Regions from separate parts of the Klebsiella sp. SYXHC3 genome, predicted to be linked through region 2. Evidence: predicted binding sites of a transcription regulator. Region 2 holds the regulator's gene; the other holds the start of a gene.
What was found. The regulator ArgR, encoded in region 2, controls arginine synthesis, uptake and breakdown. The targets are predictions, from matches to a motif close to ANTGAATAAAAATACANT.
Positions count from the first base shown of each region.

Region 1: argF (ornithine carbamoyltransferase) is a predicted target of ArgR. The motif match lies at 5,459-5,476, and genes of this name have one in related genera.

Region 1 is NZ_JBXUNG010000010.1:53,423-64,618, reverse strand. It holds gene AC2CGP_RS20210 (beta-N-acetylhexosaminidase) at 1-1,655, shown strand, start outside; gene ridA (Rid family detoxifying hydrolase) at 1,713-2,099, opposite strand; gene pyrI (aspartate carbamoyltransferase regulatory subunit) at 2,173-2,634, opposite strand; gene pyrB (aspartate carbamoyltransferase) at 2,648-3,583, opposite strand; gene AC2CGP_RS20190 (pyrBI operon leader peptide) at 3,620-3,727, opposite strand; gene AC2CGP_RS20185 (YhcH/YjgK/YiaL family protein) at 3,919-4,371, shown strand; gene argF (ornithine carbamoyltransferase) at 4,428-5,432, opposite strand; gene rraB (ribonuclease E inhibitor RraB) at 5,596-6,021, shown strand; gene miaE (tRNA isopentenyl-2-thiomethyl-A-37 hydroxylase MiaE) at 6,093-6,857, shown strand; gene AC2CGP_RS20165 (GNAT family N-acetyltransferase) at 7,057-7,560, opposite strand; gene AC2CGP_RS20160 (valine--tRNA ligase) at 7,684-10,539, opposite strand; gene holC (DNA polymerase III subunit chi) at 10,539-10,982, opposite strand; gene pepA (leucyl aminopeptidase) at 11,104-11,196, opposite strand, start outside.
Region 2 is NZ_JBXUNG010000017.1:29,448-40,643, forward strand. It holds gene aaeX (p-hydroxybenzoic acid efflux pump operon protein AaeX) at 114-317, shown strand; gene aaeA (p-hydroxybenzoic acid efflux pump subunit AaeA) at 325-1,257, shown strand; gene aaeB (p-hydroxybenzoic acid efflux pump subunit AaeB) at 1,263-3,230, shown strand; gene AC2CGP_RS23795 (barstar family protein) at 3,315-3,590, shown strand; gene yhcN-B (DUF1471 family stress response protein YhcN-B) at 3,640-3,906, opposite strand; gene yhcN (peroxide/acid stress response protein YhcN) at 4,007-4,270, opposite strand; gene argR (transcriptional regulator ArgR) at 4,651-5,121, opposite strand; gene mdh (malate dehydrogenase) at 5,537-6,475, shown strand; gene AC2CGP_RS23820 (GntR family transcriptional regulator) at 6,607-7,236, shown strand; gene AC2CGP_RS23825 (GntR family transcriptional regulator) at 7,223-7,888, shown strand; gene AC2CGP_RS23830 (SLC13 family permease) at 8,101-9,369, shown strand; gene ttdA (L(+)-tartrate dehydratase subunit alpha) at 9,402-10,301, shown strand; gene ttdB (L(+)-tartrate dehydratase subunit beta) at 10,301-10,918, shown strand; partial or broken gene AC2CGP_RS23845 (OadG family transporter subunit) at 11,061-11,196, shown strand, end outside.

The DNA of each region.
Region 1 (11,196 bases), on a different contig from region 2:
CGGAAATCGATATGCCGGGCCACGCCTCGGCGATCGCCGTGGCTTATCCGGAGCTGATGAGCGCGCCGGGGCCTTACGCGATGGAGCGCCACTGGGGTGTGCTGAAACCGGTTCTCGACCCAACAAAAGAGGCCACCTACGCGTTTGCCGAGGCGATGGTCAGCGAACTGGCGGCTATCTTCCCCGATCCGTATCTGCATATCGGCGGTGATGAAGTCGATGATAGCCAGTGGCGCGCCAATCCGGCCATTCAGAAATTCCTCAAAGAGAAGGGGCTGGCGGACAGCCACGCGCTACAGGCGTACTTCAACCGGCGCCTGGAGACGTTACTCGAAAAACATCACCGGCAGATGGTCGGCTGGGATGAAATCTACCACCCTGATTTACCGAAGAGCATTCTGATTCAGTCCTGGCAGGGGCAGGACGCATTAGGCGACGTCGCCAAACACGGCTATCGCGGCATTCTCTCCACCGGTTTTTACCTCGACCAGCCGCAGTACACCGCCTATCACTATCGTAATGAGATTATCCCGCAGGGGCTTAACGGTGTGGATACGATTACCGATAACGACAGCGCCCAGAGCTGGCAGTTTTCGATGCCGCGCCTGAAGGGCAGCGCGGTTGAGGGCAGCTTTACGCTGGTAAAAGGCGATAGCGGCTGGCGTGGATTTATTGATTTTAAAGGGAAATCACGGCGTGCCGTGCAGGAGATTGAATGGCTCGGCGACAATCAGGTCACGTTCCGCGTCGATACCTGGATGGGCGAGACCCGCCCGGTGCTAACCATTAACGACGACAAGCTCGCAGGCTACTTCCTGCTTGGCAACACCCGTTATCCCATTGACGGTAAGCGGCTGGATGCCGTACCGCAGGGCATTCAGCCGACGCTGCCCGACGCGCAGCAACAGAAGAATCTGCTCGGCGGCGAGGCGGCGCTGTGGGCGGAAAACGTCGCCGCGCCGGTCATCGATATCAAGCTGTGGCCGCGGGCTTTTGCGGTGGCGGAGCGGCTGTGGTCGGCCGAAGACGTCAAAGACAGCGACAATATGTATCAGCGCCTGCAGGCGATGGACAGTTGGTCAACGGTCTCCGTCGGCCTGCAGCAGCACACTCAGCAGCTGGAGCAGTTCACCCGCCTGGCGAACAGCAGGCATACGCTGGCGTTGCAGATCCTCGCCGAGGCGCTGGAGCCGGCGCATTACTACACCCGTCAACATCTCAAGTTCCAGGCGAACAATTACCATCAATTTGAACCGCTGAACCGGCTGGCCGATGCGCTGCCGGCGGAGAGCGACACCGTACGCAGCCTGAACCAGTGGGCGGAGCGGCTGATCAGCGATGCCGAGGATACTGAGAGCGCCGATGCGCTGCGCCACGTCTTTACCCGCTGGCAGAACAACAGCGGCGATGCGCTGGCGCTGACCGACAATAACTATCAGCTGGCGACGATTAAACCGGTGGTGCAGCAGGTTGATAAGCTGGCGAGCCTCGGGCTGCGCTTGACCGATCTGGTGGCGCGGCAGGGAACGCTGGACGATAAAGAGTACGCCTCAATCCAGGCGCAGCTGGATACGGCGGCGAAAACCCAGGATGAGCTGGTGATTGCGGCGGTCTATCCGCTGGAGAAACTGCTGCGGGCAACGAAGATAAAATAGGGCATTTCCCTCACCCCGTGGATGACGCAAGCGCCTGGGGTGAGGGCAGAGAAGCGCTTAGCGACGGATCGCGATAGCTTCAATCTCAATCTTCACGTCTTTCGGCAGACGCGCGACTTCTACGCAGGAACGCGCCGGGAAAGTGGCGTTATGCTCGGTGAAGAACGCTTCATACGCGGCATTCACGGTGGCGAAATCGTTCAGATCTTTCACGAAAACGGTGGTTTTCACGATATCGCCCACTTTCAGGCCAGCGGCTTCAACGATAGCTTTTACGTTGTCCAGGGACTGACGCGCCTGCGCGGCGACATCTTCCGGCACGCTGCCGGTTTTCGGGTCTACTGGGATCTGGCCGGAAGTGATGATCATGCCACCCAGATCAACACCTTGTACATATGGGCCGATAGCTGCTGGTGCCTTTTCCGTCGCAATAGTTTTGCTCATAATATCTCCAGATGAACTGCAGTAATTAGGTCGTAGCCATTATAGGGAGGGCCGGTATTAATACCAACCGCAATTAGTTGGCCAGCACCACATAATGGGAAAACTCTTTTTCACAGTATTTGCATTTGAGTGCGATGTCATCGGCGCGTTTTTTCACTGCGAAACTCGACGAAACCGGCTCAGCGTGACTGATGCAGTTGCTGTTCGGGCAGACCAGCACGCTATTGATGCGCTCCGGCAGGCTCGGGCGGGATTTACCCACCACTTCGTAATCATCAATACGGTTAACCGTTGCGTCCGGCGCATACAGCGCCAACTGATTGACCTGCTCATCGGTCAGGAAGGTGTTCTCGATTTTAATCAAATCTTTACGGCCCATCTCGCCGGACGGCAGGTTCAGGCCGATGGTGATGCGCTGGTCGGTTTCGGTCAGCTTGAACAGGGTCAACAACTTGAAGCCGACCTGGGCCGGGATATGGTCGATCACGGTGCCGCGTTTAATGGCTTCTACTTGCAGTTTATTGTCGTGTGTCATCTCTCATTCCCCCTTATTGTGCCAGCTCGCTATTCAATACCAGTGCCAGTAACGCCTGGCGGGCGAAGATGCCGTTGCCGGCCTGCTGGAAGTACCAGGCGTGCGGCGTTTTATCGACGTCGGTGGTGATTTCATCAACGCGCGGCAGCGGGTGCAGCACCTTCATGTTGACGCGGGCGCCTTCGAGATCCGCGGCGCGCAGCACGAACTGTGCCTTCACGTTGGCGTATTCCGATGGGTCCAGGCGCTCTTTCTGCACGCGAGTCATATACAGAATATCGACCTCTGCCATCACTTCGTCGATGGCGCTATGCAGGCTCCAGGCGATGCCTTTTTCATCCAGCATATCGAGAATGTACTGCGGCATCGCCAGCGCGTCCGGGGCGATGAAGTAGAAGCGGTTGCCGTTGAATTTGGCCAGCGCCTGGGTCAGCGAATGTACGGTACGGCCATATTTCAGGTCGCCGACCATCGCGATATTGAGGTTCTCAAGGCGGCCCTGAGTTTCCTGAATGGTGAACAGGTCGAGCAGGGTTTGCGTTGGATGCTGATTGGCGCCGTCGCCGGCGTTGAGAATCGGTACGTTGCCGGAGAATTCGGTTGCCAGACGCGCGGCGCCCTCTTGCGGATGGCGCATTACGATAGCGTCGACGTAGGTGCTGATAACCGAAATGGTGTCGGCCAGGGTTTCGCCTTTCTTGCCGAGCGAGGTGTTGCTGCTGTCGGAGAAGCCAACCACGCTGGCGCCGAGGCGATGCATGGAGGTTTCAAAAGAGAGGCGAGTACGGGTGGAGGCTTCAAAGAAACAGCTGGCGATAACCTTATGCTTCAGCAGCTCGGGTTGCGGATTGGCTTTCAGCTTTGCGGCCGTCGCCAGCACCAGTTCGAGGTCTTCGCGGCTGAGATCGTTTATGGAAATGATATGTTTTTGATATAGCGGGTTAGCCATGCTTATCTCCTGACGCCTGAGCAAAAAAAAAGCCCCTTAAATAAGGGGCTTCGAGAATTCATTGAGCAACGGAAAGAAAAACGCCAGGCCAGCGCCTGCTTTCAGACGCGGTAAGACACAGCAATGTCGTACGCAATTGACCATATTTCCTCCCGGCAAAACGGCTGGCATTATACGCAGCTTTGATGAGCAATCAAGCGATTAATCCACAATCAGGGAAACGTTTGCCTGCGAAGGCTGCGCCAGCGCAAAAAACCGCGATAAAAATGTGGTCTGGCAGTGGTAAGCAGCGTATAAAACAAAAATGAAAAGCTGTTTTATATTTGAGGGCTACTATGATTATCGGCAATATTCATCATCTGCAATCCTGGCTGCCGGACGCGCTGCGTCAGGCGATTGAGCATGTTAAAGCCCACGTTAGTGCGTCGACGCCGCTCGGCAAACACGACATCGACGGCAATAATCTGTTCTATCTGATTTCTGAAGACAGCACCGAAGCACAGGCCGAGCGTCGCGCCGAGTATCACGCCCGCTATCTGGATATTCAAATTGTACTTCGCGGTCAGGAAGGGATGACCTTCAGCACCTTACCCGCAGGCGAGCCGCAGATTGACTGGCTGGCGGACAAAGACATCGCCTTCCTCGCCGAGGGCGCGCAGGAGAAAACCGTTATCCTTAACGAGGGCGATTTTGTGGTGTTTTATCCAGGCGAAGTGCATAAACCGCTCTGTGCGGTCGGGGCGCCGGCGAAGGTGCGCAAAGCGGTGGTGAAGGTGTTGATGGCTTAAAACGGTTAGCCCGGATACGCGTAGCGCGCTATCCGGGAACCTACCGTGATTAATGGTTATTTTCCAAGCGTCGCCACCATCACCGCTTTGATGGTGTGCATACGGTTTTCCGCCTGATCGAAGACGATGCTCGCTGGGGATTCAAAGACTTCATCGGTCACTTCCATACCGCCGTGCAGTCCATACTCCGCCGCCATCTGTTTGCCGAGAATGGTCTGGTCATCGTGGAACGCGGGCAGACAATGCAGGAATTTCACCTGCGGGTTGCCGGTTAATTGCAGCATGGCTTTATTCACCTGATAGCCGCGCAGCAGGGCGATACGCTCCGCCCATTTCTCTTTCGCCTCGCCCATCGATACCCACACGTCGGTATAAATGAAATCGGCGCCTTTTACGCCCGCGGCGATATCTTCCGTCAGGGTAATATTGCCGCCGTGCTTTTTCGCCAGCGCAGTGCATTCCGCCACTAAACCCTCTTCCGGCCAGCAGGCTTTCGGCGCCACCAGGCGCAGGTCCAGCCCGGTCAGCGCGGCGGCTTCCAGCATGGAGTTACCCATGTTGTTACGCGCGTCGCCGGCGTAGACCAGCGTCATTTCATTAAATGCCTTACCCGGCAGGTGCTCTTGCATGGTCAGCAGGTCGGCCAGGAGCTGCGTCGGGTGGAATTCATCGGTCAGGCCGTTCCACACCGGCACGCCGGCATACTCCGCCAGGGTTTCCACCAGCTCCTGGCCGTAGCCGCGGTACTGAATACCGTCATACATGCGGCCCAGCACGCGGGCGGTATCTTTCATGGATTCTTTGTGGCCGATTTGGCTTCCGCTGGAACCGAGATAGGTCACGCGGGCGCCCTGGTCGTAAGCGGCAACTTCGAAAGAGCATCGTGTGCGGGTTGAGTCTTTTTCGAAGATGAGCGCGATGTTTTTGCCCTTCAGTTTCTGGGCCTCGATACCGTTTTTCTTATCGGCTTTTAATTGCGCGGCCAGGTCGACAAGGCCGGTAATTTCTGCAGCAGTAAAATCCAGTAATCTCAAGAAATGCTTCTGATATAACGCGGACATAATTCCCTCACCTGGCAAACGCCACTATTGAATTAAAATTCACTTTATATGTATGAATATTCATTTGCAACCCCGAGTTAGAAATCTTTTACACAGAAGGTGGAGGCAATCACGGCGGTATGTGACAATAGGAGTATCTGCCGCACATTATGAGGAACGAGCCATGGCAAACCCGGAACTACTGGAAGAACAGCGTGAGGAAACGCGTCTGATTATCGAAGAGCTGCTGGAAGATGGCAGCGATCCGGACGCGCTGTATACCATTGAGCATCATCTCTCTGCCGACGATTTCGAAACGTTGGAAAAAGTGGCGGTAGAGGCCTTCAAGATGGGTTATGAAGTCACCGAGCCGGAAGAGCTGGAAGTCGAAGAAGGCGAAGTGGTGATCTGCTGCGATATCCTGAGCGAAAGCGCGCTCAACGCCGATCTGATCGATGCCCAGGTTGAACAGCTGATGAACCTGGCGGAAAAATTCAACGTCGAGTACGACGGTTGGGGTACCTACTACGAAGACCCGAACGGCGAAGACGATGACGGCGAAGATGACGAAGATTTAATTGACGAAGACGATAACGGCGTACGCCACTAAGTCGTCAACGGATACGGCGGCGTCTGCCGCCGTATATACCCGTCCTGATTAGGGTATAGCCTGGAGCTTCAATGGATTACCCGCAAATACTTTCCCCGATTTTAGCATTCCTGCACTGCCCAACGCCGCAGGCGTGGATTGACGAAGCCCGTAAACCGGAAAACCTGCCGCTGCTGTTGACCGACCATATGGTATGCGAGCTGAAAGCGGCGCAAAACGCCATGCTGCTGGTACGCCGCTACGTCGCCGATAAAGATGGCGCCGACGAGCTACTGGAATGCCTGAAACCGTACGAAGACTTTACCTATCGCCGTGGGCCGGAGCCGGATTTTGTCGCTCTGCATAAACGGATCAACAAAAGCGCCATGCCGCGAACCAACGACCCGTGGGGCAGCCAGTTGCTCGACAGCATGATTCTGCTTATCAAAGAGGAGCTGCACCACTTCTGGCAGGTGCGTGAGATCATGCTGGCGCGGGATATCCCTTACGTCAAAATCACCGCCAGCAACTATGCCCGCGGTATGCGCCGGGAGGTGCGATCCCATGAGCCGGTGATGCTAATCGATAAGCTGATTTGCGGCGCTTATATCGAAGCGCGCTCCTGCGAGCGATTTGCCGCGCTGGCACCGTGGCTGGATGATGATCTACAGAAGTTTTATCTGTCGTTGCTGCGCTCCGAGGCCCGGCATTATCAGGACTACCTGGATCTGGCGCAGATGATAGCGGGGGGAGATATCAGCGAGCGCGTACGCCAGCTTGGCGAGGCGGAAGCGGCATTGATCCTCCGCCCGGAGCCCGAGTTCCGCTTCCACAGCGGCGTGCCGACGGCGTTGTAGCCCGCGGTATTCGGCCCCTGTAGCCACTAACACCGGCAGTTTCAGTAATCCTGGGGAGAGGGAGAGCGTTGAGAGCTTTAGCTCGCAATAGCACGGGCCGTAGGTCGGGTAAGGCGTTAGCCGCCACCCGACAAAAAACGACACCGCGGGTAGCCCCGATAAGCGCAGCGCTACCGGGGAGGCCCACGGTAGCGAGGCGTTACAGCGTTTTCAACATCCGCACTTCACAATCGACGTGGCCGGTGCAGCCCAGCGGCTCGTCAATATGCTCAAACCCGAGATGCTCATACAAGCCAATCGCTTCTTTCAAAAAAGCGGTGGTTTCCAGATAGCAGCGTTTAAAACCCTGCTCGCGGGCGTAATCCATCGCCATCAGCGCCAGCTTTTTCGCCAGACCTTTGCCGCGCGCCGAGGTCATAAAGTACATTTTCTGCAGCTCACAGATATCGGACTCGCTACACGAAAGCGGCGCCACGCCGCCGCCGCCGACCACTTCGCCATTCTGCTCAACGACCCAATAAGCGGAGCCAGGTTGGCTATAGAGCTCATAGAGTTCATCCAGATTTGGGTCAGCGACCGTATAGCCTTTGTCGGCGGTCAGACCGTATTCCGCGGAGACCTGGCGGATAACATTGGCAATCGCCGGATTATCAGTGGCCGTGATGCGGCGCAGGGATAGCGTTAGGGTTGCGCTCGTATTCATTTGAAGACTCATTACATAATAATGACGGATGATGTTGTTAATAACACTGCGGGCGGGGAGAGTGCAAGCGAGGATCTTTCATAAAATAACGCCCCTTACCGGATGGGATAAGGGGCGGGAGGATTACAGCGCGGCGATCACTGCCTGCTGTTCAATCAGTTTCGCTTTCGCTTCCGCGTAGCCTTCCAGCTTCTCACGCTCTTTGGCGATAACCGCTTCCGGCGCGCGGGCCACAAAGCCTTCGTTGGACAGCTTGCTTTCGATACGGCCGATTTCCGCTTCGACTTTCGCCACTTCTTTTGCCAGACGCGCCAGCTCGGCTTCTTTGTCGATAAGACCCGCCATCGGGATCAGCAGCTCGGCGCCGTCGATAATCTTGGTCACGGAAACTGGACCTTTATCATCGGCAGGCAGCACGGTGATGCTTTCCAGACGCGCCAGGTTCAGCAGGAAGCTGCGGTTGTCGTTAACACGACGCTCGGCATCTTTGCTGCAGCCGCGCAGCAGCAGTTCCAGCGGTTTACCCGGAGCGATGTTCATCTCCGCACGGATGTTACGTACGGCGACGATCGCCTGCTTCAGCCATTCGGTGTCGGCCAGCGCCGCTTCATCAACCTGAGAAGCCTCGTACTGCGGGAACGGTTGCAGCATGATGGTATCGGCGGTGATACCGCAGATTACTTTCACGCGCTGCCAGATGGTCTCGGTGATGAAAGGAATAATCGGGTGCGCCAGGCGCAGCAGACCTTCCAGCACGGTCACCAGAGTATGACGAGTCCCGCGCAGCTCCGCTTCGCTGCCACCGTTCATGACCGGCTTGGTCAGTTCGAGGTACCAGTCGCAGAACTGGTTCCAGGTAAATTCATACAGGATGCCCGCGGCGATATCGAAGCGGAAGTTATCCAGCGCTTCGCGGTACGCTTTCACGGTCTGGTTGAATTCAGCCAGGATCCAGCGGTCGGCCAGGGACAGCACCATCTCGCCGCCGTTGAAACCGCAATCTTGATCTTCGGTATTCATCAGTACGAAGCGGCTGGCGTTCCACAGCTTGTTGCAGAAGTTACGGTAACCTTCCAGACGCTTCATATCCCAGTTGATGTCGCGGCCGGTAGAGGCCAGCGCCGCCAGGGTGAAACGCAGGGCGTCGGTGCCGTGCGGCTCGATGCCGTTCGGGAACTGTTTCTCGGTGCGCTTACGGATTTTTTCCGCCAGCTGCGGCTGCATCATGTTGCCGGTACGTTTCTCCAGCAGCTCCGGCAGGGTGATGCCGTCAACCATATCCAGCGGGTCAATGACGTTACCCTTGGATTTGGACATCTTCTGGCCTTCGTCGTCGCGGATAAGGCCGGTCATGTAGACGGTCTTAAACGGAACCTGCGGCTTGCCGTTTTCATCTTTGATGAAGTGCATGGTCATCATGATCATGCGGGCAATCCAGAAGAAGATAATGTCGAAGCCGGACACCATCACGCTGGTCGGGTGGAACTGACGCAGCGCATCGGTGTTTTCCGGCCAGCCGAGGGTGGAGAAGGTCCACAGCGCGGAAGAGAACCAGGTATCCAGAACGTCTTCGTCCTGACGCAGCGCGACGTCGGCGCCGAGATTATTTTCCTGGCGTACTTCGTCTTCGGTGCGGCCAACGTAGACGTTGCCCTGATCGTCGTACCATGCCGGGATGCGGTGACCCCACCACAGCTGACGGGAAATACACCAATCCTGAATATCGCGCATCCAGGAGAAGTACATGTTTTCGTACTGCTTCGGCACGAACTGAATGTCGCCATTCTCAACGGCTTCAACTGCCGGCTTGGCCAGCACGTCGGCACGCACGTACCACTGGTCGGTCAGCATCGGTTCGATAACCACGCCGCCGCGGTCGCCGTAAGGCACGGTCAGGTCGTGCGGTTTGATCTCTTCCAGCAGGCCCAACGCGTCGACGGCGGCAACCATCGCTTTACGCGCGGCAAAACGTTCCATCTTCTGGAATTCAGCCGGGATCTCGTTGGAATAGACGTCGGATTCGTTGCCTTTGGTATCGTAGACTTCCGCGCTTTCACGGATGTCGCCATCAAAGGTCAAAATATTAATCATCGGCAGCTGATGACGGCGGCCAACTTCGTAGTCGTTAAAGTCGTGCGCCGGGGTGATTTTCACGCAGCCGGTGCCTTTTTCCATGTCGGCGTGCTCGTCGCCAACAATTGGAATGCGGCGGTTAACCAGCGGCAGCACCACGAATTTACCGATCAGATCTTTGTAACGCGGATCCTCCGGGTTAACGGCCACGCCGGTATCGCCCAGCAGGGTTTCCGGACGCGTGGTGGCGACCACCAGGTAATCTTTACCGTCAGCGGTTTTCGCGCCATCGGCCAGCGGATAGCGGATGTGCCACATGGAACCTTTCGATTCGCGGTTCTCTACTTCCAGGTCAGAGATGGCGGTGCGCAGTTTCGGGTCCCAGTTGACCAGGCGCTTGCCGCGATAAATCAGGTCTTCTTTGTACAGGCGAACGAAGACTTCTTTTACCGCGTTGGACAGGCCTTCATCCATCGTGAAGCGCTCGCGCTCCCAGTCGACGGAGTTGCCGAGGCGGCGCATCTGGCGGGTAATGGTGCCGCCGGATTCCGCTTTCCACTGCCAGATTTTATCGATGAAGGCATCGCGGCCGTAGTCGTGGCGGGTTTTACCTTCTTCAGCGGCAATCTTACGCTCAACCACCATTTGGGTAGCGATACCCGCGTGGTCGGTACCGGCCTGCCACAGGGTGTTTTTACCCTGCATGCGCTGGTAGCGAATCATGGTATCCATGATGGTTTGCTGGAAGGCATGACCCATATGCAAACTGCCGGTGACGTTCGGCGGCGGGATCATGATGCAGAAGCTCTCCTGGCTTTCATCACCATTCGGTTTGAAATAGCCCTGCTTTTCCCAGTGCTCGTAAAGCGGCTGTTCGATATCTTGTGGGTTGTATGTCTTTTCCATTATTTCCAGGTTGCCGTGTTCAGGTTGAAACCAGCCATGCGGTACGCTTTATAGCGTTCGCGCGCCAGTTGTTTCAGAGAATCTTCGTAAGGGACAAAGTCTATCACTTCTGTGAAAGCGGTGGCAAAATCTGCAAAGTTTAGCCGCAGGCTGATAAGAATATCCCGCGGGCTGCTGTTGCGCTTTTGCGGCCAGGCAATTTCTACCGGCGCGCCGCCTCTCGGGCCTTCGCCCGCCAGGTTATGCGGCACAAAGCTCTCCGGCGGCCGCGTCCACAGCGCTTCGTCGAGGCGAATAGCCTGCTGTTCATCTTCACAGGCGATCAGGACGCGCTTGCCGTTGCGCCAACGTTCTGCGGCAATTTCACACACCAGCTGCTCGACGGCGCTGAGCTCGTCGACGATGGTGTCATTGTCCAGAAGATAGAACGTTGCGTTTTTCATATATGGGGCTTCTTGTTGTGGATTTAAATGCAAAGCCGGGTGGCGCTACGCTTACCCGGCCTACAAACGGCATTTTTCCGTAGGCCCGGTAAGCGTAGCGCCACCGGGCATCAGACGGCAATCACTCTTCGCCGTTAAAACCCGCACGATTGAGCAGGAACTGCGACAGCAGCGCCACCGGGCGGCCGGTCGCGCCTTTGGCCTTACCGGAACG
Region 2 (11,196 bases):
AAGTGATTTAGATCACATATTATAGATAAGGCTGCAATTGTTACGTTAATATATAGTTAGCTACATAATAAACGCATCACGCTACCACCTGTACGCTTCTTATCAAGGTCATCATGAGTCTGTTTCCTGTCATAGTGATTTTCGGCTTATCGTTTCCGCCGATCTTCTTTGAGCTGCTATTGTCGCTAGCCATCTTCTGGCTGGTGCACCGTTTGCTGGTTCCGACCGGTATTTATGATTTTGTCTGGCACCCTGCACTGTTTAATACTGCGCTGTATTGCTGTCTGTTTTATCTGATATCGCGCTTGTTCGTTTGAGGTCGATGTGAAAACACTAACAAGAAATATCCTGCGTACTGCCATCACTGTGATACTGGTTATTCTGGCGTTTATCGCTATTTTTCGCGCATGGGTGTACTACACCGCGTCGCCGTGGACGCGCGATGCGCGCTTTAGCGCCGATATCGTCGCCATCGCCCCGGATGTGTCCGGGCTCATTTCACAGGTGAATGTCAAGGATAACCAACTGGTTAAGAAAGACCAGGTATTGTTCGTTATTGACCAACCTCGTTACCAAAAAGCGCTGGCGGAGGCGCAAGCCGATGTCTCCTATTACCAGACGCTGGCTCAGGAAAAACGCGTTGAAGCCGGGCGCCGTAACAAGCTCGGCGTGCAGGCGATGTCGCGCGAAGAGATTGACCAGGCCAACAACGTGCTGCAAACCGTAGAGCATCAGCTGGCGAAAGCGGTGGCCAGCCGCGATTTAGCCAAACTGGATCTCGAACGCACGGTGATTCGCGCGCCGGCCGACGGCTGGGTGACCAACCTGAACGTCTACGCCGGCGAATTCATAACCCGCGGTTCGACCGCGGTCGCTTTGGTGAAACAAAATACCTTCTACGTGATGGCATACCTGGAAGAGACTAAGCTGGAAGGCGTGCGTCCGGGTTATCGCGCCGAAATCACTCCGCTCGGCAGTAGTAAGGTGATAAAAGGTACCGTTGACAGCGTTGCCGCGGGCGTGACTAACGCCAGTAGCAGCAGCGATACAAAAGGGATGGCCTCTGTTGACTCCAACCTTGAGTGGGTGCGTCTGGCGCAGCGCGTGCCGGTACGTATTCGTCTTGACCAGCAGCAGGGCAACCTCTGGCCGTCGGGCACCACCGCAACCGTCGTCATTACCGGTAAAGAAGATCGCGACGCCAGCCAGGCCAACTTCTTCCAGAAAGTCGCCATGCGCTTACGTGAGTTTGGTTAATCGCCATGGGGACCTATACCATTGCTCCCCGGCATCTCCGCTTTGCGATTAAGCTTGCATGCGCGGTGGTGCTGGCGCTGTTTGTCGGCTTTCATTTTCAGCTTGAGACGCCGCGCTGGGCCGTACTGACCGCGGCTATCGTGACCGCCGGCCCGGCATTTGCCGCCGGCGGTGAACCCTATTCCGGGGCGATTCGTTACCGTGGAATGTTGCGTATTGCCGGGACGTTTATCGGCTGTATTGCCGCGCTGGCGATCATTATCCTCATGATCCGCGCGCCGCTATTGATGATGCTGGTCTGCTGTCTCTGGGCCGGTTTCTGCACCTGGATCTCCTCGCTGGTGAAGGTGGAAAACTCCTACGCCTGGGGGCTGGCGGGTTATACGGCGCTGATTATCATCATCACCATTCATACCGACCCGATGCTGGCGCCGCAGTTTGCCGTTGAGCGCTGTAGCGAAATCGTCATCGGGATCGTCAGCGCCATCGTCGCTGACCTGCTATTTTCCCCGCGCTCCATCAAAAAAGAGATCGACCTCGAACTGGATAACCTGCTACTGGATCAGTATCGCCTGATGCAGCTTTGTGTCGCCCATGGCGATAGCGAGGTGGTGGACAAAGCCTGGGGAGCGCTGGTGCGCCGTACTGCCGCACTGGAAGGAATGCGCGGCAATCTGATCATGGAATCTTCGCGCTGGTCGAAGGTAAACCAGCGGCTAAAGGCGATCAACACGCTATCGCTGACGCTGATTACTCAGGCCTGCGAAACCTATCTGATCCAGAACTCACGCCCGGAGATGGTGACTGACGACTACCGCGAGCTGTTCGCTGAGCCAGTGGAAACGGTACAGGATGTGCATCAACAGCTTAAGCGTATGCGCCGCTTCCTGACATGGAAAGGTGAACACAATACGCCGGTCACTATTTATAGCTGGGTCGGCGCGGCGACGCGTTACCTGCTGCTCAAGCGCGGCGTGGTTGGCAACACCAAAATCAGCCGTATTGAAGATGAAGTTCTACGCGGCGAGACGGTGGTGAAGGTTGAGTCCGCCGAACGTCACCACGCGATGGTTAACTTCTGGCGAACCTCCATTTCCTGTATTCTCGGCACCCTGTTCTGGCTATGGACCGGCTGGACATCCGGTAGCGGGGCGATGGTCATGATTGCCGTGGTGACCGCGCTGGCGATGCGTCTGCCTAACCCGCGGATGGTGGCCTTAGACTTCCTCTATGGCACCCTTGCCGCTTTACCGCTCGGCGCGCTGTTCTTCCTTGTCGTCATGCCTGCGACGCAACAGAGCATGCTGCTATTGTGTATCAGCCTTGCCGCGATGGCGTTCTTTATCGGCATTGAGGTACAAAAGCGGCGGTTGGGATCGCTGGGGGCTTTAGCGAGCACCATCAACATTTTGGTGCTGGATAACCCGATGCAGTTCCAGTTTAGCCAGTTCCTCGATAGCGCCCTGGGGCAGATTGTCGGCTGTTTCCTCGCGCTGATGGTGATTCTGTTAGTGCGTGATAACTCGCAGGCACGCACCGGACGGGTGTTATTGAACCAGTTCGTCTCGGCGGCGGTCTCTTCGCTCACTACTAACAGCGCAAGGCGAAAAGAGAACCATTTGCCGGCGCTGTATCAACAGCTGTTTTTACTGCTGAACAAGTTTCCCGGCGATATCGCCCGCTTTCGGTTAGCGTTGACGCTGATTATCGCGCACCAGCGTCTACGCGATGCCCCGGTACCGGTAAACGAGGATCTGTCGGCCTTCCACCGCCAGCTGCGGCGAACCGCCGATCACGTTATCTCCGCCGGCAGCGACGATAAGCGCCGCCGTTACTTTACCCGTCTGCTGGAAGAGCTTGATGTTTATCAGGAAAAACTCCTTCACTGGCAGGCTTCGCCCCAGGTCACTGAACCGGTGCGACGGCTGGTGGATATGCTGAAAAAATATCAGCACGTGCTCACCAATAGCTAACCTGCGAACCGACGCCCCGGCGTCGGTTTTTTTATCGCTATACTTATTTGGTGTAGAGGGACAGAGCGGAAGGGGCGGCGGGCAATGACTATTTATACCTTTGATTTTGATGAAATAGCTGAGCAACAGGATTTCTATCGTGAGTTTTCCCGCGCCTTCGCGCTACCGGATAAGCAGGTGGATAACCTTGACGCGCTGTGGAGCGCGGTGACGGGAGGGCGCTTACCGTTCCCGCTGGAGATTGAATTTGTCCATCTGGATGAAAAACAGCGTCGTCGCTTTGGCGCGTTAATTTTGCTGTTCGATGAAGCGGAAGAGGAGCTGGAAGGACAACTACGTTTCAATGCCCGTTGGGCATAAAAAAGCCCCCGGCAGGCGGGGGCAAGTCGTCGGATAAGACGACGAGGGTTTATTTGTACAACTCAGCAGTCGCGTGCCAGCTGTCGCCGGTACGAGCTTCAATAATGCGGTAGCTGCTGGCGCCTTCTTTCTCGGCTTTAGCCGCGAGTTCCTGGCGCATATCCATTGGCGCGCTACCTACTTGCGATACAGAGATAGTGCCCATTGGTTGCAGGTTTTGTGCTTGATCGGCATTCACTTGCTGTACGGCTGCGCTTGCGCCGAAAGAGAGAACTGATGCCAGACCCAGGGATGCGATGATAATTGCGCTTTTCATAATCTTGACTCCAACCTTATGTGCAGCGGCGGGAGATTTCGTATGAACCCAGGCCGCTGAAGAGATACTGTTTCAGTTAATGACCGACAATCGTTAAAGCTTATTTATAAAGTTCAGCAGTGGCGTGCCAATGGTCGCCGGTGCGAGCTTCGATAATGCGATAAGAAGAAGCACCTTCTTCTTGTGCTTTTTTGTTCAGCATTTCATGCATATCCATCGGGGAAGAACCTACCGCGCCGATAGATACGGTGCCCAGTGACTGGCGGCTTTCCGCTTGAGTGCTGTTGATTGAATCAGCGGCGAAAGCGCCAAAGGACAGTACGGATAGCATGCTGAGTGCGGCTACAGTGGTTTTGATTTTCATGATGTTCACCTCGTCGAATTTTATTATTAGGGGGCTTTGTTTCGTGACCCTCATCACAAAATCAAGTATACACTAATCACCAAAAATATTAATACCATGCTAATTGTTTTCAGTGTAAATAATTTCCAAGAAATGTCGTTTTTATAACGTATAAGAATTAGAAATGTCATTCATGGGGTGAATGTCATAATTATTTATATTTAAATCAAATAGATATTGCGATTTGATCTTTTGTGCGCTTTAGCCGTTATCATTCGGTAAAGGAATGTATAGAGGTGGAAAACCACACTAAATGTTAAAAAAATGCTGCTTTATTTGAAGGTTTGGGGGATAGCATTTTGCGGGGAAGAACCCTCTGGCAGGAACCAGAGGGGGAGCGCTTAGAGTTCCTGTTCGAACAGGACCAGAATCGCGTCGTAGAGATCTTTAACGGAAAAACCGCGGGCAGGGGTGGTAAAGATAGTGTCATCCCCCGCGATACTACCCAGAATACCTTCGGCTTTGCCTAAGGAATCCAGCAGGCGTGCGATCAGCTGCGCCGCGCCGGGGCTGGTGTGAATCACCACCACCGCATCGTTATAATCGATGTCCAGTACCAGATTTTTCAGCGGGCTGGAGGTCGTCGGCACGCCGAGTTCGGCAGGCAAACAGTAGACCATTTCCATTTTGGCGTTACGCGTGCGAACGGCGCCAAACTTTGTCAACATGCGGGAAACTTTCGATTGGTTGATGTTCTCGAAACCTTCTTCCTGCAGCGCCTGAACGATTTCGCCTTGCGAGCTGAATTTTTCTTCTTTAAGCAGCGATTTAAACGCTTTAACCAGTTCTTCTTGTTTTGCCGAACTACGCATAAGTCACCCAGATTATGGTGGTAAAAACAACATCATTATGCATACAAGTGCATTTTTATGCAAATAATCCGCAAAGGAATAGCGTAAATAATGTTATGAAAGGCGCATATTTTAGCAAATAACCCTGATGAGGAACATGCCTGCATCACAGCGGGTAAATCGCTGTAAAAGTGAAATAAATGTTATGAAATTGATATTGTTTTGCCGAGCGAGCTGGGTGTATTGTAACCAATAGTCGATCCGGTACTACGGCTTTGCTGGATGGCCAGTCTCAGGAAGAAAAATGCGAATTTGCTGCATCATTGCGCGTACCCCGCATTCTTCAGCCATAATTATTGTAATTGTTCATCTTGTGAATTAAGGTCCAGGCGACGGAATAACGAAAGACTATATTAACCATAATAAGGAGTTTAGGATGAAAGTTGCAGTCCTCGGCGCCGCTGGTGGAATCGGCCAGGCGCTTGCCCTACTACTTAAGACCCAACTGCCTTCAGGTTCAGAGCTCTCGTTGTACGACATCGCTCCGGTTACGCCGGGCGTGGCGGTAGATCTAAGTCATATTCCCACAGATGTAAAAATCAAAGGTTTCTCCGGTGAAGATGCCACCCCGGCGCTGGAAGGCGCTGATGTGGTGCTGATTTCCGCCGGCGTCGCGCGTAAGCCCGGCATGGATCGTTCCGACTTATTTAATGTTAATGCCGGTATCGTTAAAAACCTGGTGCAGCAGATCGCAAAAACCTGTCCGCAGGCCTGCATCGGTATTATCACCAACCCGGTAAATACCACCGTCGCTATCGCCGCCGAAGTGCTGAAAAAAGCCGGTGTGTACGATAAAAACAAACTGTTTGGCGTTACCACCCTCGATATCATTCGTTCTAATACTTTTGTCGCCGAGCTGAAAGGCAAGTCGGCAACAGAGGTTGAAGTTCCGGTCATTGGCGGCCACTCTGGCGTCACTATTCTGCCTTTACTGTCGCAGATCCCTGGCGTCAGCTTTAGTGAGCAGGAAGTCGCGGATCTCACCAAACGTATTCAAAACGCCGGGACGGAAGTCGTGGAAGCGAAAGCGGGCGGCGGATCGGCGACGCTGTCGATGGGCCAGGCCGCTGCGCGTTTCGGGCTCTCACTGGTGCGTGCAATGCAGGGTGAAAAAGGCGTGGTTGAATGTGCCTATGTCGAAGGTGACGGCCAGTATGCCCGTTTCTTCTCGCAGCCGCTGCTGTTGGGCAAAAATGGCGTGGAAGAGCGCCAGTCCATCGGTAAACTTAGCGTTTTTGAACAGCAGGCGCTGGAAGGCATGCTGGATACGCTGAAGAAAGATATCGCCCTCGGCGAAGATTTCGTGAATAAGTAATGTCTACTTAGCAGAAAAGCCGGAACCGTCGTTCCGGCTTTTTTATCGCCTCATATCCCTGCCGAATGCGCCGCCTGGCGGCTAAATCTGCTAAAATCCCCGCGTCTTAAGCCCTAAGCAATGAGGACGTTGTGAAAAAGATCGAACGAAAGCAGACCAGGGACCACATTACGCAAATCATTCGCTATCAAATTCTGTCCGGAGCGATGAAAGCGGGAGATGAGCTGGCGCAGGAGAGTATTGCCGAGCAGCTAGGGCTTTCACGTATGCCGGTTAGAGAAGCGTTGCAGTCCCTTGAACAAGAGGGCTTTCTGGTGCGCTTGCCTAACCGCCATATGCAGGTATCAAAACTGGTGCCTGATGATGTTAGCCAAATTTTTCGCGTGATCGCGGTGATGGCTGCCGAATTGTTCACTCTGGTGCCGGCAAACCAGGGGGAATTGCTGCTCGGGCGCGCACAAGCGCTGGCGCAGCCTGGCGACAAAACTCGCGAACTGGAATTTCATCAGTTGCTGATTTCCTATCTTGATAACCGCTATCTGGCGAAGGCTTATCAGCAATTTTTGGATGGATATATCTCTTATGTCATCCTGTATCTGAAAGACGATAGCCAGGAATCGGCACTGATACTACATGAACTGGCCGGAGCCATTAGCCGCGGCGATGCGGGCAATATTGCTCAGGCAACACAGCGTTATTTCCTCATGCTTGCGGAAATTATGCGTCAACATATGAAGGATTGGGAAAGTGCAGAAGCCTAAATTAGGGAAAATTAAGCTTCTTTCGGCGAAAGAGCAGGTCGCGGCGGTATTACGCAAAGCGATTCTTTCGCGGGATTTAGTGGAAGGGCAGGAGATAACTCTCGAAGGCATTGCCCGTATGGTCGGCGTTTCCAGCATGCCGGTACGCGAAGCGTTTCAGATTTTAGCCGCCGATGGCCTGATTAAAGTCCGCCCCAATAAAGGCGCGGTGGTGTTGGGGATCAACGAGCAGACGATCCGCGAGCATTATGAAATTCGCGCGCTGCTGGAAAGCGAGGCGGTGGCGAAAGCTTCCCGTCCCGGCACGGATATTTCGCGCATTGCCCAGGTACACTACTCAGCGGAAAAAGCGCTGGCCGATAATAACTTCACTGAATATTCCGACCTGAACCAGGCTTTCCATATGGAGATCTGGAACGCCGCAGGCAACGAAAAAATGAAGATGCTGCTTTGTAATATGTGGAACGGACTGTCGATGGGGTACAAGGTGACCGAAGCGGAGTATGCCGCTATCTCCATCCACGAACATAAAGAGATTTTACAGGCACTTGAGCAGCATAATGAAGAGCTGGCGCGCCAGCGTATGCGCAAGCATATTATCCGCTCGATGGAGAACATGTTAACGCGCTACCTTCCTGATACCACCGCGTAACGCCAATTGCCTGTGGAGCAATTGCAGGCTTTTTTCTTATTGATCATCGTTATCAATCACTTCTTGTGACGATCTGCGCAGGATCTTGATGCAGATCGCACTGCGCGATCTTTCCTCAAAAACGCATTGACTTACTTTTTGTATGGGCATAATTTCTCCTTCGTCAATATTGGATACAATATCATATATCATTGATAGGGATAATTATAAATATGGAACCGATTACCATCACCTTATGTTTGCTGGTGTTCGCTATCGTCATGTTCGTCTGGGAGAAGGTGCCTTTGGCAGTGACTTCCATGGTGGTCTGCGTGGCGTTAGTACTCACCGGCGTGTTGGATCTAAAACAAGCTTTTGCTGGTTTTATCGACTCCAACGTCATTCTTTTTGTCGCCATGTTCGTCGTCGGCGGGGCGTTATTTGAAACCGGGATGGCCAATAAAGTCGGCGGGGTGATCACTCACTTTGCCAAAACCGAAAAACAGCTGATTTTCACCATCATGGTGGTGGTCGGCGTGATGTCGGGCTTTCTTTCCAACACCGGTACGGCGGCGGTGCTGATCCCGGTGGTGATTGGCGTCGCGGCGAAATCGGGTTTTGCCCGCTCTCGTTTACTGATGCCGCTGGTATTTGCCGCCGCGCTCGGCGGCAACCTGTCGTTGATTGGCGCGCCCGGCAACCTGATCGCGCAATCGGCGTTACAGAATATTGGTAGCGGCTTTGGCTTTTTTGAGTATGCGAAAGTGGGTTTACCGATGCTGCTCTGCGGCATCCTCTATTTCCTGACAATTGGCTATAAATTTCTGCCTGCTACCGGGAATAGCGACGAAGTCGGCGGCGTCGGCGAACAGCGTGATTACAGCGACGTTCCGCGCTGGAAACAGATCCTGTCGCTGGTGGTGCTGATCGCCACGATCCTCGGCATGATTTTTGAGAAACAGACCGGCATTAGCCTGACGGTTGCAGGCTGTATCGGTGCGTTGGTACTGGTGTTTACCGGCGTGCTGACGGAAAAGCAGGCTTACAAAGCGATTGATTCACAAACTATTTTCATTTTTGGCGGCACGCTGGCGCTGGCAAAAGCGCTGGAAATGACCGGCGCGGGCAAGCTGGTTGCCGATCATGTCATCGGCATGCTGGGCCAGAACTCTTCCCCGTTCATGTTGATGGTGGTGGTCTTTGTACTGTCCGTCATCATGACCAACTTTATGTCCAATACCGCTACCGTCGCGCTACTGGTACCGGTGAGTTTGTCGATAGCGGCCGGTATGGGCGCCGATCCGAAAGCGGTCCTGATGGCGACCGTTATCGGCAGTTCCTGCGCCTACGCGACGCCGATCGGTATGCCCGCCAACATGATGGTGCTCTCAGCCGGCGGCTATAAGTTTGTCGATTACGCCAAATCCGGCCTCCCTCTGATTATTGTTTCGACCATTGTCAGCCTCGTACTGCTGCCAATTCTTTTCCCTTTTCACCCGTAATTTACGGACGCTGTTCTGACTAAGGAGCCTTTATGAGCAAAAGCGAACAGATATCCCGAATGACCGATATTATGGCCAAATTCGTGGGATATACCGGCAAAGTATTGCCTGATGACGTCACTGCAAAACTGAAAGAGTTGCATAAAAAAGAGACCAGCCAGCTGGCTGACGTCATCTTTACTACCATGGTTGAAAACCAGCGTCTGGCCAAAGAGCTGGATCGTCCCTCTTGCCAGGACACCGGCGTGATTCAGTTTTTGGTTGAGTGCGGCGCCAACTTCCCGCTGATTGGCGAACTGGAAGCGCTGCTGCGCGAATCGGTGATTAAAGCCACCGTGGATTCTCCGCTGCGCCATAACAGCGTGGAGACCTTTGACGAATACAACACCGGTAAAAACGTGGGTAAAGGTACGCCGACGGTATTCTGGGAGATCGTCCCTGATTCCGACCAGTGCAGCATTTACACCTATATGGCCGGCGGCGGCTGCTCGCTGCCGGGTAAAGCGATGGTGCTAATGCCGGGCGCCGGTTACGAAGGCGTTACCCGTTTCGTACTGGATGTGATGACCAGCTATGGCCTGAACGCCTGTCCGCCGCTGCTGGTTGGCATTGGCGTCGCGACCTCCGTTGAAACCGCGGCGCTGCTGTCGAAGAAAGCGCTGATGCGCCCGGTGGGGTCGCGTAATGAGAATGAGCGCGCGACATCGCTGGAGAAAATGCTCGAAGACGGCATCAACAAAATTGGCCTTGGCCCGCAGGGGATGTCCGGTAACACCTCGGTGATGGGCGTCAATATCGAAAACACTGCGCGCCATCCTTCCACCATCGGCGTGGCGGTCAACGTTGGCTGCTGGTCGCACCGCAAAGGACATATCGTTTTCGATAAAGATTTGAATTACACCATTACGTCTCACACAGGAGTGGCTTTCTGATGACTAAAAAAATACTCACTACGCCAATTAAAGATGAAGATTTAGCTGATATTAAAGCGGGCGATATTATTTATCTCAATGGTCATATTGTTACCTGTCGTGATGTAGCTCACCGTCGTTTAATTGAAGGCGGTCGTGAATTACCGGTCAACGTTGCCGGCGGCGCGATATTACATGCCGGGCCCATTGTGCGGCCGATTAAAGGTACGGAAGATAAATTTGAAATGGTCTCCGTTGGGCCAACCACCAGTATGCGCATGGAGAAATTTGAAAAAGAATTTATTGCTAAGACCGGTGTGAAATTAATCGTTGGCAAAGGCGGTATGGGTAAGGGGACCGAAGAGGGCTGTGCCGAACATAAAGCGCTGCATTGCGTCTTCCCGGCCGGCTGCGCGGTGGTTGCCGCGGTCTGTGTGGAAGAAATTGAAGACGCCCAGTGGCGTGATTTGGGTATGCCGGAAACCTTATGGGTTTGCCGGGTGAAAGAATTCGGCCCACTTATTGTGTCGATCGATACCCACGGAAATAACCTGTTTGAGCAGAATAAGGTGATATTTAATCAGCGCAAAGAAATTGTCGCCGATGAAATCTGCCAGCACGTAAGTTTCATTAAATAATTCCCGGTTAAATATCTTGCGCAGTAATGGCGAGAATTAATTTCCGCGATAAAGAGGCTTCTGACTATGTGGTCTGGGGAAATCCACTCGGCTATCGCGGTTGTTCATCACGCCATTATTGCGCTCCTCCAAAGGCTATTTTATGACTGATGCCGTTCTGTTAGGCGAAGGCTTCACCCTGATGTTCCTCGGCATGGGCTTCGTGCTGGCGTTTCTGCTGCTGCTCATTTTCGCCATCCGGGGAATGTCTCTCGCCGTTACCCGTCTGTTCCCTGAGC